Regions from separate parts of the Marinilactibacillus sp. XAAS-LB27 genome, predicted to be linked through region 3. Evidence: predicted binding sites of a transcription regulator. Region 3 holds the regulator's gene; each other region holds the start of a gene.
The links. Region 3 encodes Rex, which represses fermentation and respiration genes when NADH is low (regulators of the CRP and FNR family bind a similar motif). Its sites were predicted from a motif close to TTGTGAANTANTTCACAA; they were not measured.
Positions count from the first base shown of each region.

Region 1: VXN63_RS10460 (formate/nitrite transporter family protein) is a predicted target of Rex. The motif match lies at 3,110-3,127, and genes of this name have one in related genera.
Region 2: VXN63_RS06355 (NAD(P)H-dependent flavin oxidoreductase) is a predicted target of Rex. The motif match lies at 1,897-1,914, and genes of this name have one in related genera.

Region 1 is NZ_JAYXKP010000008.1:75,039-80,546, forward strand. Features, by position in the region: gene VXN63_RS10445 (sunset domain-containing protein) at 1-1,040, opposite strand, end outside; gene VXN63_RS10450 (sunset domain-containing protein) at 1,455-2,267, shown strand; gene VXN63_RS10455 (hypothetical protein) at 2,469-2,879, shown strand; gene VXN63_RS10460 (formate/nitrite transporter family protein) at 3,143-3,943, shown strand; gene VXN63_RS10465 (sugar phosphate isomerase/epimerase family protein) at 4,147-5,073, shown strand; gene VXN63_RS10470 (PTS transporter subunit EIIC) at 5,114-5,508, shown strand, end outside.
Region 2 is NZ_JAYXKP010000004.1:3,708-9,215, forward strand. Features, by position in the region: gene VXN63_RS06345 (flavin reductase family protein) at 1-395, shown strand, start outside; gene VXN63_RS06350 (NtaA/DmoA family FMN-dependent monooxygenase) at 519-1,850, shown strand; gene VXN63_RS06355 (NAD(P)H-dependent flavin oxidoreductase) at 2,030-2,989, shown strand; gene VXN63_RS06360 (GNAT family N-acetyltransferase) at 3,573-4,121, shown strand; gene VXN63_RS06365 (hypothetical protein) at 4,394-4,717, opposite strand; gene VXN63_RS06370 (N(5)-(carboxyethyl)ornithine synthase) at 5,090-5,508, opposite strand, start outside.
Region 3 is NZ_JAYXKP010000006.1:148,577-154,084, reverse strand. Features, by position in the region: gene VXN63_RS09055 (Lrp/AsnC family transcriptional regulator) at 1-178, opposite strand, end outside; gene VXN63_RS09050 (ABC-F family ATP-binding cassette domain-containing protein) at 445-2,403, opposite strand; gene VXN63_RS09045 (redox-sensing transcriptional repressor Rex) at 2,807-3,505, shown strand; gene VXN63_RS09040 (DUF4305 domain-containing protein) at 3,568-3,771, opposite strand; gene VXN63_RS09035 (CPBP family intramembrane glutamic endopeptidase) at 3,800-4,456, opposite strand; gene groES (co-chaperone GroES) at 4,684-4,968, shown strand; gene groL (chaperonin GroEL) at 5,067-5,508, shown strand, end outside.

The DNA of each region.
Region 1 (5,508 bases), on a different contig from region 3:
GCACCTTCACCGTTTTGTTGAACGTAAGTCTGTCCGCCAACGTTTGGAGCTGTACTTTGAGGACTATCATTACTGGAACTACCGTTACTTTCAGAAGCGCTAGCATTTTCGCTACTTGTAGCAGCTGCCGCTTTTTCTTCATCTACTTTTTTCTGTGCAGCTTCTTGGTCCGCTTTTTCTTGTGCGACACGTTCTTCTTCGGCTTCTTGAGCTAGGCGCTCTTCCTCTGCTTGTTGCGCTTCACCTTCAGCAATGGAAGTATCTAATTTTGATAATCGAGCAGTTAACCCTGAATCACTTGGAGATAAAGTAGAAGAAATAGATACCGCGGCTTCATAGTCTTCTCTAGAATTCGATTCTTCAGCGACTTCTAGTTTACTAGTAGCGTCCTCAAGTGCTAATTCATATGTTTCAATTTCTGGTTCTAATGCCAATAGCTGATCTACTAAAGTTTGATTATCTTCAGGTATGGCTGCAATAGCTTTATCAGCTAACTCAGCATTCTTGCGAGTAGGGGATTGTTCTACTCTCTTGATAGCGATCTCAGCTAATCTTGTTTTTTCATCAATATCCTCTTGTTTCTCTTTTTCAAGACGATCTTGTTCTAATCGTTGCTCTTCAGCAACACGTTCTTCTTCAATTCGTTGTTCTTCAACTTTTTCTTCTTCGACAATGCGCTCTTCTTCAATTCTCTGTTCTTCAGCGATGCGTTCCGCTTCAGCGGTATCTATGGAGACGTTATTGATCGAAACACCTAAAAGAAGAATACCAAACAATAAAATTAATAAAGACGATCGTTTCTGTTTTCTTCTTATAAGGGCATAAATAAAATAAACTACAGAAGATATCGATAGCATAAAACCAGATAGCAATAAAACATCAAATACATTCCCGATAGAAACAATAAAACCTACAACAAATATACCAACAATAGCAATAACTATTTTCTTGATCTGTGACCAGTCTGTTTCTTTAAACATAAAGTACAAACCAATAGGGAAAAAGCAGATAAGCCAGAATATGACTTTCATATTTTGCATTGAGATAAACTCCTTAAAATGATAGTAACAGTAAATTCTCATTCATCGACAGTTCAATATAAGTTTAGAGTAGACCTTATAAAAAAAGGGCAATAGACACAGTGAAAGACTGTCCTAATAGTAAGAGTACTATAGTTGTTAACGCAAACATAGTATAACTTACTAAAAACTGAGAAACTCACTAAATAAATAGAATGATAAAACGGTTTAATTAAAGAGGCATAGTGGGTTTTATGGATTATTCAATTTTATTTTGTAATTATTTTAATCAATTTAACGATTTTTTAGTTTAAAAAAGATGAATAACCAAAAGGGTCTATAGTGAAATAAAAGTAACTATTTCGTTCACAACTACAGGGTAAAAAGACGATTCCTTATGCTATGCTCTTCTTAAATAAGAAAAGAGGTTAAAAGATGAAAAAGCTAGTGGTCAGTATGATGACATCGTTATTACTATTGGTTGGGATTAATTGGAATACAAATACTGCAGTTGAAGCTCAAGCAGGTTCATTGGTTTATACAAGTCAGTCAGCGGTAGCTAAAGTCGTGAAACCTAAAACCGTTGCAAGTAGCACTAAGGCAACTACAAGTTCCAAAACCAAAGAAGCAATGAAAGTGAACTATTCAACGCTTATACAATCTTCTGGGTGGCAACCGAAAGTAAACAATGGTAAAACCTCAGGAACGGTTGGAAAAGGTAAAAGATTAGAAGCCATTAAAATTGAACTCTCCAACCCTGAATTCAAGGGCGGTATTACTTATCAAACCAATGTACAGTCAAAAGGTTGGTTAGGCTGGAAATCTAATGGACAGGTTAGCGGTACACAGGGAGAGTCTAAGAGATTAGAAGCCATCAAAATCAAGTTAACAGGGGAAATGGAGAAAAAATACGATGTGTACTACCGCGTTCACTCTGAAACATTCGGCTGGCAAGGTTGGGCAAAAAATGGAGAATCTGCTGGAACATTAGGATTTGGGTTCAGGCTTGAGGGCATGGAAATCAAGCTAGTCAAAAAAGGAAACAAAGCTCCAGGGACAATCAACAATACATTCAGAGATGGTAATAAAAAATATGTCGATGCTAAAGGTAAAGGATTAATAAAAGGATCTAGCAGTAAAATCTATCATCTACCTAACTCTCAGTATTACAAGTCAACGACAAAACCGAAAGCAATGTTTGCTACAGAAGTTCAAGCAATCAAAGCCGGTTATAGACCAGCAAAATAACTCTTTAAAAGAGGCTTCTATAAGTCTCTTTTTTTTGCACTTTTTTAAGAACAAAGTCATTTGACTAGGATTTCTTTGTATGGTAATTTAATTAGAATAAAAGGAGGTTATGTTAATAATGTTGTAAGGTGAGGTAATCCTAAAAAAGCAGTGCATACAAGTTTGAAATACAAGTAAATAAAAAAAGAAAGGTGGAAGTAAATGCAACTGAAAAAAGTATTACTGAGTGTAGGTATGGCAACGGTAGCGCTCTTGTCTGCATGTAGCATGGAATCTTCATCAGAAGTAGACCAATACATAAAAGAATCGATTGAAGAAGGAGAGATGTATACTATTTCACTCGCTAATAGTGGAGTCTTTTTGACTTTTGATGAAAGAGGCCTGACCTATTATGGAGTTAGTGCACATGAAGATCTATACGATACGCCCTTTGAATATTTAGAAAATTACGCAGATTATGAGCTCGAGTATAATGATGATGAAAACCTCTTAACGATTGAAGTTCCTGAAGGGAAATACGAATTGAAAGTCCATAGTCCAAAAGTGTTTCGTGATGAGGTGAACAACATTGATTTGACCTCACAAAAATCTCTTATTCCAGATGAAACATAAAAAAGAGCAATCAAAAATTTACATAAAGTATCTACTATCATTCAATTAGAGAATAGTAGATACTTTTATTTTTTAAAGGGATCGGTTATGCCAGTGATAGCAAGATGTTTGCACTTATTTGTAGAAGGGACTCTACGGTTGAACTATATAGTAAAAATGAAAACGAATTCTCTGAAAGTATTTTGAAAATACTATTTTCAAACTGTTCTATTGGTGGTAAAATACCCACATAGTGAAATATTGAACAAAAGGGATGGGTTGTAATGGATGCCAATTATCAAGGGTTATTTTATTCAATAGAAACAAGTATCGAAAAGAAAAAGCAATTATTTGAGAAAAGTCCTTCTCGTTATATTGTAAGAGCCATGCTAGCCACACTTTTTCTAACACTCGGAACGGCCATCGCTGTGATCACCGCCCAGTCGGCAGAAAATGTAGCACAAGGTTCTGGCAAATTTTTATATTCTTTCATGTTCAGTTGGTCACTTGTTATGATCATTTATATGAATGCCGAGTTAGGAACGTCAAACATGATGTATACAACGATTGGTGTTCACCGCGAGTTACTTACAGTCAAAAAAGCAGTCACGATATTATTCGCTTGTTTACTCTTTAATTTAATAGGAGGGATTTTATCAAGTTATCTCGTTTCTTTGACTTCAACTTTTCAAGATCTTCCAGCGGATCATTTCTTGTTTACGGCGATAGAACATAAATTAGAAAAAACACCGCTTCAAGTATTCACAGAAGGCATTTTTGCTAATGTCATTGTAAATACGGCAGTGTACTGTACGATTCGTATGAAGGATGATGCCGGAAAAGTTATGGCTATGATCTTTATTATCTTTATCTTTGCGTTTTTAGGATTCGAGCACGTTATTGCCAACTTTTCATCTTTCCCACTGGCTTATTTTGCTTCAGGTGGAGCAATAGCTGGAATGACGAATACTGCTGTTTTAACGAACTTGTTTTTTGCAGCGTTAGGTAATTATGTAGGTGGCGGTTTAGTGATTGGTCTAGTTTATTCATGGTTGAATAGAGGAGATCATGTTTACCTAGACTAATATTGAATATAAGAGTAACTAAATTCCATGAATAAAAAAGAAGTAATCAGGAGACTGATTGCTTCTTTTTTATCTAATTTCCTTTATTCGCTGAGTTTTTGTGAAATTTAATGAAATTAAATGAAAATAAATGGAATTTAATGGTTGTGTTTGAATTTTGGAAATGCTACTATGTGTTTAACAAAAATATTGGAGGTCATAAAATGAAGACTGCAACTAGAATTAATTCATTTTTACCAAAGTTTGATAATGATTTAGAAAAAGTATTTGAAGAGTTTAGTCGCATTGGATTAACACATGTAGATTTAAACTATCCAGAACATACAAATGATTTTTCTCCAGAAGAGATGAAAGCGTTACTGGAAAAAAATAACTTAAAAGCCAATGGTGTTGCTTTAAGATTTAGAAAAGACTTTGTAAATGGAGAACTTGGAAATTCAGATCAGAAAATTTCTAAGCAAGCTGTTGAATTATGTAAAGAAGCTGCTGACTATTGCCGTGCTATCAAAGGCGAAGTTGTTACAGTGTGGTTAGGGTTTGATGGATTTGACTATTCATTTCAAATCAATTACGAAAAAGTCTGGGAACAAATCAAAAACTGCTTTATCGAAGTTGCAGATTATGCACCTGACTTGAAACTGAGTATTGAATACAAACCATTCCAGCCAAGAGCCTATGCATTCATAGATAGCTTAGGTATTGCAATGACGATGATGAGTGAAATCGACCGCGAAAACGTTGGAATCACATTAGACTACTGTCACATGTTGATGAAACACGAAAACCCAGCCTATGGAGCTAGTATATTAGGAAGCAGAAAAAAATTATTCGGGGTTCACTTAAATGACGGATACGGATTAAACGATGATGGTTTAATGATTGGTACAAGTAGTCCAGTGAAAACCTTTGAATTCTTATATTACGCTAAGTTACACAATTATGATTATGCGATTTACTTCGATACATTCCCAATCATAGAAGATCCAGTTGCTGAATGCGAAAGTAACTTGAAAATGATCCAATTGATAGATGAAAAAATTAATCGTATCGGTATGGATAAAATTCAAGATATTATCGATCAAAACAGCGGTGTTAAAGTTAGCGAACTAGTATTAGAAATCTTATCTTAAAATAAGATTTCTAGTCCTAACAAATCAGGAGGTATAAACAATGGATTATAAGAAAATGGCACGGGAAGTATTAGACGAAATCGGTGGCCCGGAAAACGTTTCGAATATGACTCACTGCGCAACCAGATTAAGGCTCAATCTAAGAGACACATCGATTGTTGATGACAAATCCGTTAAAAGTATTGAAGGGGTAGTCGATGTTGTCAATAAAGCAGGGCAATACCAACTTTTGATTGGTACCGAAGTTCCAAAATTGTATGATGAATTCGAAAACTTGGTCAAAGGAAATGGAAACATTTCAACAGATGCCTCTAATGCAGAATCTGGAGGTATCATCAGTAATATATTTTCAGCAATTTCAGCAATTTTTGCACCTTTATTACCAGCACTAGCAGGTTCAGGTATTCTACGTGGCCTTTTGATTTTAGGTGTTCA
Region 2 (5,508 bases), on a different contig from region 3:
TTGGACTAACAATCAATTCATTTACTTCTCTATCTATGGATCATCTTCTCATACTCTGGTCTATCGATCATCAATCTTCCTCAATCCATACGTTTAAACAAGCCGGAAAGTTTGTAATACATTTACTGGCAGAAGACCAAAAAGAACTAGTAAGAACTTTTTCCAAAAAAGATTCCGATCGTTTTAGTGAGATAAACTGGTCACTTTCAGCTAGTAAATTGCCAATTATTGAAGGCGGGATTGCTGTTTTTGAATGTGAAACAGTTCAAACAGTAGAGGCAGGAGATCATACTATTTTAATAGGATCAGTGAAAAATATACGAGTAGAAGGAAAAAGTCCGCTACTGTATCATCGTAAAATAGCTGGCTCAATACCGTTAGGATTTCATGTTTAATCAGGAATAAATGTATAACGAATGATGTGGCAGATAAATATATCCCAGTATCAATCAAAATTAATAGTTAGCAAACTAAGTATTAATACTTTTGATAACGTAAACAGTAAGGAGGAAGATAGAATGGAAAACAAAAAAATGCAATTAGCACTACAAATGGTTGCTGGCTATGGTGGAGAATTCACTTCTTGGAGAATGCCTGGCGCTGACCCGACAAGTTATATCAATATTGATAGTTATGTAGAAGGGGCAAAATTAGCAGAAAAAGGTAAATTTCATATGATTTTCATTGCTGACACGCCAGCATTGAGTAACGATTTGGGCACTCACTCGCCGATGTATCCTATGGATCCAATGTTATCTTTAATGGCTGTGGCTAGAGAAACTGAATATATTGGTCTAGTAGCTACAATGTCAACAACATTTAACTATCCGTATAATATAGCACGTCAATACAAAGCGTTAGATATTATTAGTAGAGGCCGTGTGGGGTGGAATGCGGTGACAACATCTGCTCCCGAAGCAGCAGCCAATTTTGGGAGTCGTGTGGATAGTCGCGAAATAAGATATAGTAAGGCCCACGAGAGTATTCAAATTGTTCAATCACTATGGGGAAGTTGGGGAAAAGACGCATTAACTTTGGATACTGAAGAGGGCGAATTTGCCAATATGGGCAAAGTACAACCAATTAATCTTCAAGGGAAATATTATGCTTCGAAAGGTCCTTTACCCATTCCTCCTTCTGAACAAGGCCAACCTGTAATTTTTCAAGCAGGTGGTGGAACGGAAGGGTTGGAATTGGCTGGACGATATGCTTCAGGGGTCTATGCTAATCCTTACGATATAGAGTCAGCCCGTGAGCATAGAGCTGCTATTCGCCAAAGTGCGAGCCGTTTTGGTAGAAACCCAGATGATATCAAGATGCTTACAGGTTTTATGTTTTCATTAGGTTCAACTGAAGAAGAAGCTTTGGAAAGACGCAGACAAATTATGAGTTTTGATCCTAAGGAAATACCAAACAGAGTCAGTTATCTGGGGATGATGGTGGGTGTACCGATGTCAGTAGAATCAATAGACATTGATCAACCTTTGGAAGAAAAGCTGTTGAAAAGAGCTCGTCCTAATCCTAGAGATCCTCGTTCTGAAAAAGCCTTAGAATTATTGAAAAAAGGTATATCGATTCGCAATGTTCTCGCTCACGGTGTAATTAACTATCACCCATTAGTTGCGGGGACACCAGTACAAGTTGCTGACTTCTTAGAAGAATGGTTCTTAGCTGAAGCATGCGATGGATTTTCTATTGTTCCCGATGTTGCTAATGAAGGAATTGCAGATTTTGTAGAACTAGTGGTACCAATTTTACAAGAACGTGGCTTATATCATAAGGATTACGAAGGGAAAACACTTCGCGAGAATATGGGAGTTCCTTACCAATACGGAATGCTCAACTATTAATCTTTATAGCTCAATAATAAAATAAGGGATTAATCAGGCTTTTAACTTGTTAGAATTTTATCAATAGACTGTAGATAAACATTGGTTTCCCATCACCAAGTTTAAAAATGAGATGTATAAGTAGTAAAGAGATTTATTATTATATTTTAGGTTAAAGAAAATTTCAGGAGGAGATAATAATGACAAATAGAATATCCGAAATATTAAATATAGAGAAACCAATTGTACAGGGGCCAATGGCTTGGATTACTAACGCTGAATTTGTTTCAGCTGTAAGTAATGCTGGAGGATTAGGTATCTTAGGTCCAAATGCCGGTCAAGTTGACGTTACTCGTTCACCCGAAAAAACTGCGGAGAGAATGAGAACGGAAATTCAAAAAACAAAAGCATTAACTAATAAGCCCTTTGGATCAACCTTGATTGTAAATGGTGACTTGACTTATACGTGGCCAATTTTAGAGACAGTTATTGATGAGAAAGTTCCCGTTGTTCTTGTAAATGGCATACTAGATGAAAAAATTTTTAAACCATTAAAAGAAAATAATATAAAAATTATCTTTAGACCTCAAACTCCTACTATTGAAGATGCAAAAGCTGCAGAAGAGATGGGAGCAGATATTTATGTAGCAACTGGATTCGATGAAGGTGGATCAGTTCCAGAACGTATCATTGGAACGTTTTCGATTGTCCCAATGATTGCGGATGCTGTAAATATACCAGTAATGGCAGCTGGTGGGGTTGGGGACGTTAGAGGCGTACGTGCCGCATTTGCTTTAGGTGCTGAAGGGGTATTTGCAGGAAGTGTATTTATTCCAACAAAAGAAAACCCAGCAGCTGAAAATGTGAAGCAAATGATTGTAGATGCTACGGCAGAAGATTTATTGTTATTCCGTACATGGCCAGCTTACTATCGTTCGTTATCCACTAAATTAGCGAATAATTTAGTAGAAATGGACGAACAAAATGCTAGTCCGAAAGAAATAGCTAAAGCAATGGGATTAGCAGGTGCACTGCGTTTTGGTATGTTAGAGGGAAATACGAACGATGGTATTGTTTCCGTAGGTACTGGTATTACAGCAATTAAAGAAATTAGAACTGTAAAAGAAGTAGTTGACAGCTTAATGCAAGACTTTAAATAATGTACTTCAAAAGAAGTAGTAGAAATTGTTTATCTACTACTTCTTTTTTTATTAGCATGATATTAGTTACAGGTATAATTTAGGACAACTAATATATGCTTCCTAAAGGATACAAAGGTTTGGAAGGGATTCATGCTGATAAAAAGTATTCAGATAGAATAAAGAACAGTTAGAGCCTTCAAAAGCTTACTGAAAAATAAACACAACGTTGGGCGCAAGATGGTTACAAATAAAGATATAGATAATAAGCGAATTGAAAAATTGATAGCCAATAGGTTTTATTGAAAATATACTTTGTATTTAGCGCCATAACATTAACTAAATAGAATATGAATTATAAAGCTAGAAAGACTGAAACTACTAGATAAAAATTATCTATTGGTTTTATTCTTCTTTTATTTTTCTTTTGAAGATTCAAAGATTACTGTATACAAAGTACCAGAGTGCAAGGTTTTTAGAGATTGTTGCATTTATGATTGCTCAATTAAATAAACTATTTTATTATATAATATGTAAGATCTATTAATAGAAGATCATATTATATATCGAAAAAAATTCGATATTGAAGGAGCGAATAGCTGAAATGGTAGAAATAAATAAATGTGAACTCAAAGATGTAGATACGTTACAAGAAATAAGTATAGAGACATTTAGAGAAACGTTTCAAGAACAAAATACACCCGAACATATGAATGACTACTTGGAAAATGCATATAATCCTAAAAAATTAGAACAAGAAATATCCAATCCTTATTCATTTTTTTATTTTTTATATGTAAATTTAAAAATTGCAGGATATTTAAAAGTTAACATCGATAGTGCTCAAACAGAAGTAATGGGTAACGATACGCTCGAGATTGAACGCATTTACTTAAAAAAGGATTTTCAAGAACTTGGTCTCGGAACATACTTAATAAATAAAGCGGAAGCAGTTGCCAGAGAAAAGAATAAGAGTAAAATTTGGTTGGGTGTTTGGGAAAAGAATGAAAAAGCACTTATCTTCTACCAGAAAAAAGGCTTTTCCAGAGTTGGTCAACATTCATTTTTCATGGGAAATGATGAACAGACTGATTTAATTATGCTTAAAAAGCTTTATAATCCAGTACCAATAGTTCAAAATGTAAACGATTAGTACTGGATTTTTTATGTGGATAAACATAATGGTTTTAAGAATTTTGGGTATAGTAGATAAACAAAAAGTACTGGAACTATTAATATAGATAAACATAACAATATTAGAGAATGTTGCGTTTTTAATTTTGGTCTGAAATTTTTTAAAAAAACAGCGTCTATTCGGGATGACTATTTAATAATCAGGATAAGTTTATTGAACACTAGCTTCAGATTGAAATAAAAAAAGAGAATAAGCTATTATAGCTCACTCTCTTTCTCAAATTCTAAAGTTTATTCTTCTTGATTATTGATCCAGTAAGCAATCAATTCGGAGGCGCTCATATTGACTGACTGAGCCATGTCTTTTAATTTCTTTTTATTAGTAGGCGTGATTGAAAGGTTCATGGAGCCTTTTTTTTCTTTTTCCAATTCGGGTAAACTCGATGGTTTCGTTACTTCAGACTGACTGTTATCTTCTTTGTTTACTTCTGAAGGGCTCTTCAATTCTTTTGGACTTTTTTCTAATGGCGAACTACTTTTTTCTATTTCTTTTTTTCTAGCCTTTTTAGCTTTTTTTTCTTCTTTCTTTTTGGCTTTATCTTTTTTCTTACCCATAATCCACTCTCCGTCCCGTATATCATTAGTAACATACGTTTTATTAATTATGCTACGTGTATTTCACTCAGTCAAGCGAGAGCATTGAGGGGTGAGTTTGGTTTGATAAAGTTGCCTACTATTTTTATTCTGACAGGCGTTACCACTTCATTTTCTCCCCAAAGGAGAAGTACACTAAATAAAGTGAACATACATGCAAATAAAAAGACCACCGAATGTTAGAGTAATGATTTAACATTCGGTGGTCTTTTACAGTATGCGCTACAATCATTAGGTGCCTATTCCCAATAGTCAGATTAGCATAACTTCTGGGAATAAGCACCTAATAATGATGTACGTTTATACTTTATACGATTCTATTGAAAGTTCATTTTAGCTAAATGAAGTGGAATCTTCTGTATCCAGTACGTTCATTTCATCAGAGAGCGTTCTGTTCTGGTACTGATTGATGCGTTCGTCTATGATTAGTCCGTTGTCGATAATCAGAGCATTATCTAAAATCTCATTAGGACGATTTTCGACTAAATCATCTATATACTTAACGGTTTCAGTGGAAATAGCACTAGATGAGGAACGATAAAAAATAGTGGGTGTATGGTCGACTGCGTAATGGATGACATTGTCTATTTCGTAGATGGGGTCTTCAAGAGAAGTAGGGACAGTGGTTTCGATGGCACCGTGCTCGTCGCAACTGACGTCAATGAGCATTGTACCTGGCTTGAATCGGTTTAAATCAGACTGATAAATTAAATGATCTTCGCGTGATGTATCCCATAATATGGCATTAACGA
Region 3 (5,508 bases):
CCATTTTTTTCAAGTCTGGGGAAGCAATATATCTTCCAAGAATACCTTCGTTCTCCAAACGGTGGATACGAGCTGAGACAGCTGGAGAAGAAAGATACGTTTCTCCTGCAATTTCTTTTAAAGATGCACGACTGTTTTTTTGAAGTATCTCAACAATTTTCTTATCCATTTGATCCATGTAAAACAAGCCCCTTTTTTAACAATAACTATCATTGAATCATTGTTATACTGAAATTTAATTGATGAATGTATTCTTTATTATAGCAATTTGATTTTATTATACCTTAATCAAAAATTAATGCAATAATGTTTTTAGGTATACCAATAGTTATTTAAAGGTTTGAAAGTTACGCTAAACAGCTTTTAAATAAGTATACCTGTATTGGATGGTAAGAATAAGATCTACGTGTGCATCGTTATTCTTAAAAGACGTTATTTCAGTCTTTATTGAAAACTTTCGAGTTCGACACTAGCCGTTTCCCATTGTTCCATGAGTGTCTCTTGCTCTGCTTGAAGTTTTTCGTGTTCGCTTGAAAGTCGCGCCGCCTGATCTGCATCATCATAAATGGCAGGATCGCTGAGCTGTTGATGAACCTCATCCAATTTTTCTTCATTTACTTGCAATTTCTGTTCTAGTTCTTCTATTAATCGCTCTAAACGACGTGTTTCTCTTTGTTGCTCTTTTTGCTGGGCACGATTAGAGCCATTAGACAGTGAAGAGGTGGATGATGCAACCGGATTTGGTTGATTAGTTTCTCCTGTGTTTTTAAGCGCAGATAATGCTTCTAGTTCTTCTTTCTTTTGGAGATAATAATCGTAATCACCTAAATACAGTGTGAGTCCATCTTGATTGATTTCAAGAACTTTAGTAGCCATACGATTAATAAAGTATCGGTCATGGGAAACGAATAAAAGCGTTCCCTCGAAATCAATCAGCGCGTTTTCTAAAACTTCTTTGGAGTCTATATCCAAATGGTTAGTGGGTTCATCTAGTATAAGGAAATTGTTTTTTTCCATAGCTAGTTTTGCTAAAGCAACACGTGCTTTTTCGCCACCACTTAAAGAAGAAATAGATTTTTCAACGTCATCTCCAGAAAACAGAAAGCTTCCTAGTAACGTACGAATAGATTGTTCAGGGATTGTTGGGTGTTCATCCCATAGTTCGTCTAAAACACGCTTCGTTGAATGAAGCAGAGTTTGTTCTTGATCATAATAACCAGTATCCACTTTAGTACCAAGCTGGATAGAACCAGCTAATTCTGGAATCTGACCAACCAGTGTTTTGAGCAAGGTCGTTTTTCCGACTCCATTTGGACCGACTAAAGCGATCGCATCTGTTTTTCGAATATCTAAATTGATGGATTCAGATAAGACATGATCATCATATCCTATAGCAAGCTCTTCCGTTTGAAGAACAACGCTACCTGATTCTCTTTCAGTATAAAAATTAAAGTTAGCCGACTTTTCGTCATCTTGCGGTTTGCCCATTTTATCCATCTTATCCAGCATTTTTCTTCTGGATTGAGCACGTTTGGTCGTAGAAGCTCGAACAAGATTCCGATTGATAAAATCTTCAGTCTTCTCGATTTTCTTCTGTTGCTTTTCGTATTCTTTCCACATTTTTTGAATAAGCTCTGCTTTTAGTTTCAAATAATTAGAATAGTTTCCTGTAAAGTGTTGAACCTTTCCGTTGCTTACTTCGTAGATTTCATTGACAACCTTATCTAGAAAATAGCGGTCATGTGAAACAATCAGTAGAGCGCCTGTATAACTTAAAAGGTATTTTTCAAGCCAAGCTAGCGTATCAATATCTAAATGGTTAGTGGGCTCATCCAAAACTAATAGATCTTTTTTCTCCAGTAGCAATTGGGCAAGCGCTAAGCGTGTTTTTTGACCACCAGATAATTGAGAGATCGGCATTGAAAAGTCTTCTTCGTAAAAACGGAAACCATGAAGTACGGAACGGATTTCACTTTCATAACCGTAGCCATTTTGTTGTTTGAAGGATTCTTGCATGATGTCATAGCGTTTGAGTAGTTCCTGATATTGCCCTTGATCTTCTAGGAGACTAGGATCACTCATTTTGGCTTCTAATTGACGCATTTCTTTTTCGAGTTGAATGACAGACTCAAAGACGGTCAGCATTTCTTCCCATATAGTTCTAGTCGACTCTAAGCCGGTATGTTGATCTAGATAACCGATAGTCAAATCTCTTTTTTTGTTCACGCGTCCAGCATCGGGCTCTTCTTGTCCAGATATAATATGAAGTAAAGTTGATTTTCCTGCACCATTTCTTCCAACTAGTCCGACTCGGGCAGCTTCTTTGATTTCTAGAGTAACGTCATCGAACAAAATCTCTGCACCGAAGTGACGTGCAACTTTCTGAGTTTGTAATAAAATCATTTAAATTCCTCATTTTGAATTATTAGGTCTTTTTATCTCTATAGACTAAGTGCTTTTCCGTATAAGTGTAGCATATCTAAAGAATGATATACAGGTAACAGAATAGGAGGAATTCAAAAAACTTTTTATGTAATCGGTTACTTTGAATAGTCAAAATAATAAGCCAAATTGTCCATTATACAGATGTTTTTTCACAAACTACTTGGAAAGTTTGTTAGTGATTAAAGTTAACGTAGCTACAAACGCTTATTTTATGGTCATATTAACTTTCATTTTCCGATTTACATGCTATAATAACTAGTGAAACATCTCTTACACTTGTGAAATCTGATTCATAAAATTAACTTAAATAGGATTAACCTTTCAATCAGAAAAGGCAATTAAACCATAAAGGAGAAAAAGCATGGTAGAAAAGAAGATTCCTAAAGCAACTGCAAGAAGGTTACCCCTTTATTATCGTTATTTACGCTTTCTCCACGAAGCCGGGAAGAGCCGAGTATCCTCAGCAAAATTGAGTGAAGCCGTAAAAGTAGATAGCGCAACAATCAGAAGAGACTTTTCATACTTTGGAGCGTTAGGTAAAAGAGGGTATGGATACGATGTCGAAGCACTGATGAACTTTTTTAGCAAGACGCTCAATCAAGACCGCCTGACGAATGTCGCTTTAATCGGCGTAGGGAATCTTGGACAAGCGCTATTGAACTATAACTTCAGACGTAGCAATAATACAAGAATTAGTGCTGGCTTTGATGTGAATAAAGAACTGATTGGTACGGTTCATCAAGGCGTACCTGTCTATCATATCGATGAGATGGTAGAACAACTTGATTTACAACAGATAGATGTTGCCATACTGACGGTCCCTTCAGAAATCGCCCAAGAAATGGCGAACAAATTAGTTGAAGGCGGCGTAAAAGGAATTATGAACTTTACTCCAATTCGAGTAAATGTACCGGATAATATCCGAGTACATAATGTCGATTTGACCAATGAGCTTCAAACATTGATTTATTTTATCAACTATTATCAAGAGCTAGATGAGGCTGAAGATGAAGTCGTGATTGATGAAGATACAGGAGAGCTTTTTGTCGAAGAAGATTAAAGAGCTAATCAAAAAACTGCAGGCTATTCGTTCAAACACTTGAACGAGCAGCTTGCAGTTTTTTAAACTTTGTAATTTTTTTTGATTTTATAGTAGACTTGTACTAAACGCGTACCTTGTACAAAGTCTCGGGTAGCTAAAAGAACGAATAGTATGGGGAAAAAATCCCAGCCATCTCTTTGGACAGAATTGATGGTTACATAAATCAAAGCGGCAAACATAGCATATTTCAAAAAGATATAAGTGAGTAATTGTTTAGTTGTCATTAAAAAATCCTTTCATAAAGCATGTTCCTTATACAAAAAATATTTGAAGTATAGCGAATGTATTCATTAAACTATGAGCGATAATAGGTGTCCAGATATTTTTGGTTTTATAGTATAACCAAGAAAAGACCAGTCCCATAACGGAGTAAACCAGCATTCTACCATCAAAGTGAATGAAAGCGAAGGCTAAAGAACTGACTACTGCAGCCCCAATACCACCAATTTTTCCAATACTCAGACCGAATAAAACTTTTCGGAAGACAAACTCTTCCATAATAGGGCCTGCGATAGCGACCGTCAAAAAGAAATAAGGATATCGCTTGATGATTTCAAGAATGCCTTGGGTATTTTGAGAGGTGACGGGTGTTCCTAAGAAACTTACTTCAATAAATGTAGCAACATACTGGGAAACAACTGCGATAGCGAAGCCAACGACTCCCCAAAGAATCACTTCTGATTTTTGAGTGTTGAGGGGTTTTTCGAAGAAAAGATCGAATTGTTTTTTTCTATCCAGGTAAATCATAAGCCCGGCTCCTAAACAGAATAAAAGGATATTCGACCAGATTCCACCAGCAGGCTGTAAAGAAGCGGGTAATACCTGATTAGATAGTACAGTTAACATTTGAATCATAATGTAAATTAGTACGATTTGTAGTCCGGTTCTTTTTTTGTTGTGTGTGTCCATGTGACTCATCCTCGCTCTATCATAACGTTTAGTCAAAGCTGACAATACTAGTAACTTAACATAAAAGCTAAGCGTATTCCAGATGAGATTTTTAATCGATTTTTTAACATCAAAAGGGTTGCAAGAAATCCTCGTTTTGAATATACTAAGTATTGGAGTTAGCACTCGCGCACTTAGAGTGCTAACACGAATCTAATCAACTAAAAAATTATCGGAGGGATAACACCATGTTAAAACCTTTAGGAAATCGTGTTCTTCTAGAAGTCATCAAAGAAGAAGAAAAAACTGTCAGTGGACTTGTTTTACCAGAATCGGCAAAAGAAAAGCCACAAACAGCGAAAGTTGTAGCAGTAGGTAATGGTAAAGTACTGGAAGATGGTAGACGTGCAGAAGTCGACGTTGCTGTTGGAGAAAAAGTTATTTTTGAAAAGTACGCAGGCTCTGAAGTGAAATACGAAGGTAAAGACTACCTAGTGCTTAAAGATACAGACATCATTGCTGTAGTAGAATAGTTTTTTCACAGTTGTAAAGTATTCGTACCGATACGGTCAAATTAATTATATAAACCAAAACTTGAACTTAAAATTTTATCAAGAGGTGAATGGAAACCATGGCTAAAGATATTAAATTTTCTGAAGACGCACGTTCAGCTATGCTACGTGGAGTTGACAAATTAGCAAATACAGTAAAAGTAACATTAGGACCCAAAGGAAGAAACGTTATTTTAGATAAAGCTTTCGGTGCTCCTCAAATCACTAACGATGGTGTAACGATTGCTAAAGAAATCGAACTTGAAGATCAGTTTGAGAATATGGGCGCACAATTAGTAGTTGAAGTTGCAAGCAAAACAAATGATATTGCCGGTGACGGTACAACTACAGCAACAGTACTGGCTCAAGCTATTGTAAACGAAGGAATGAAAAACGTGACAGCTGGAGCAAATCCAGTAGGCATTCGTCGCGGAATCGAAATGGCAACTAGAAAAGCTGTTGAAGCATTACACGAAGCGTCTACTAAAGTTGAAGGTAAAGAGTCAATTGCTCAAATCGCTG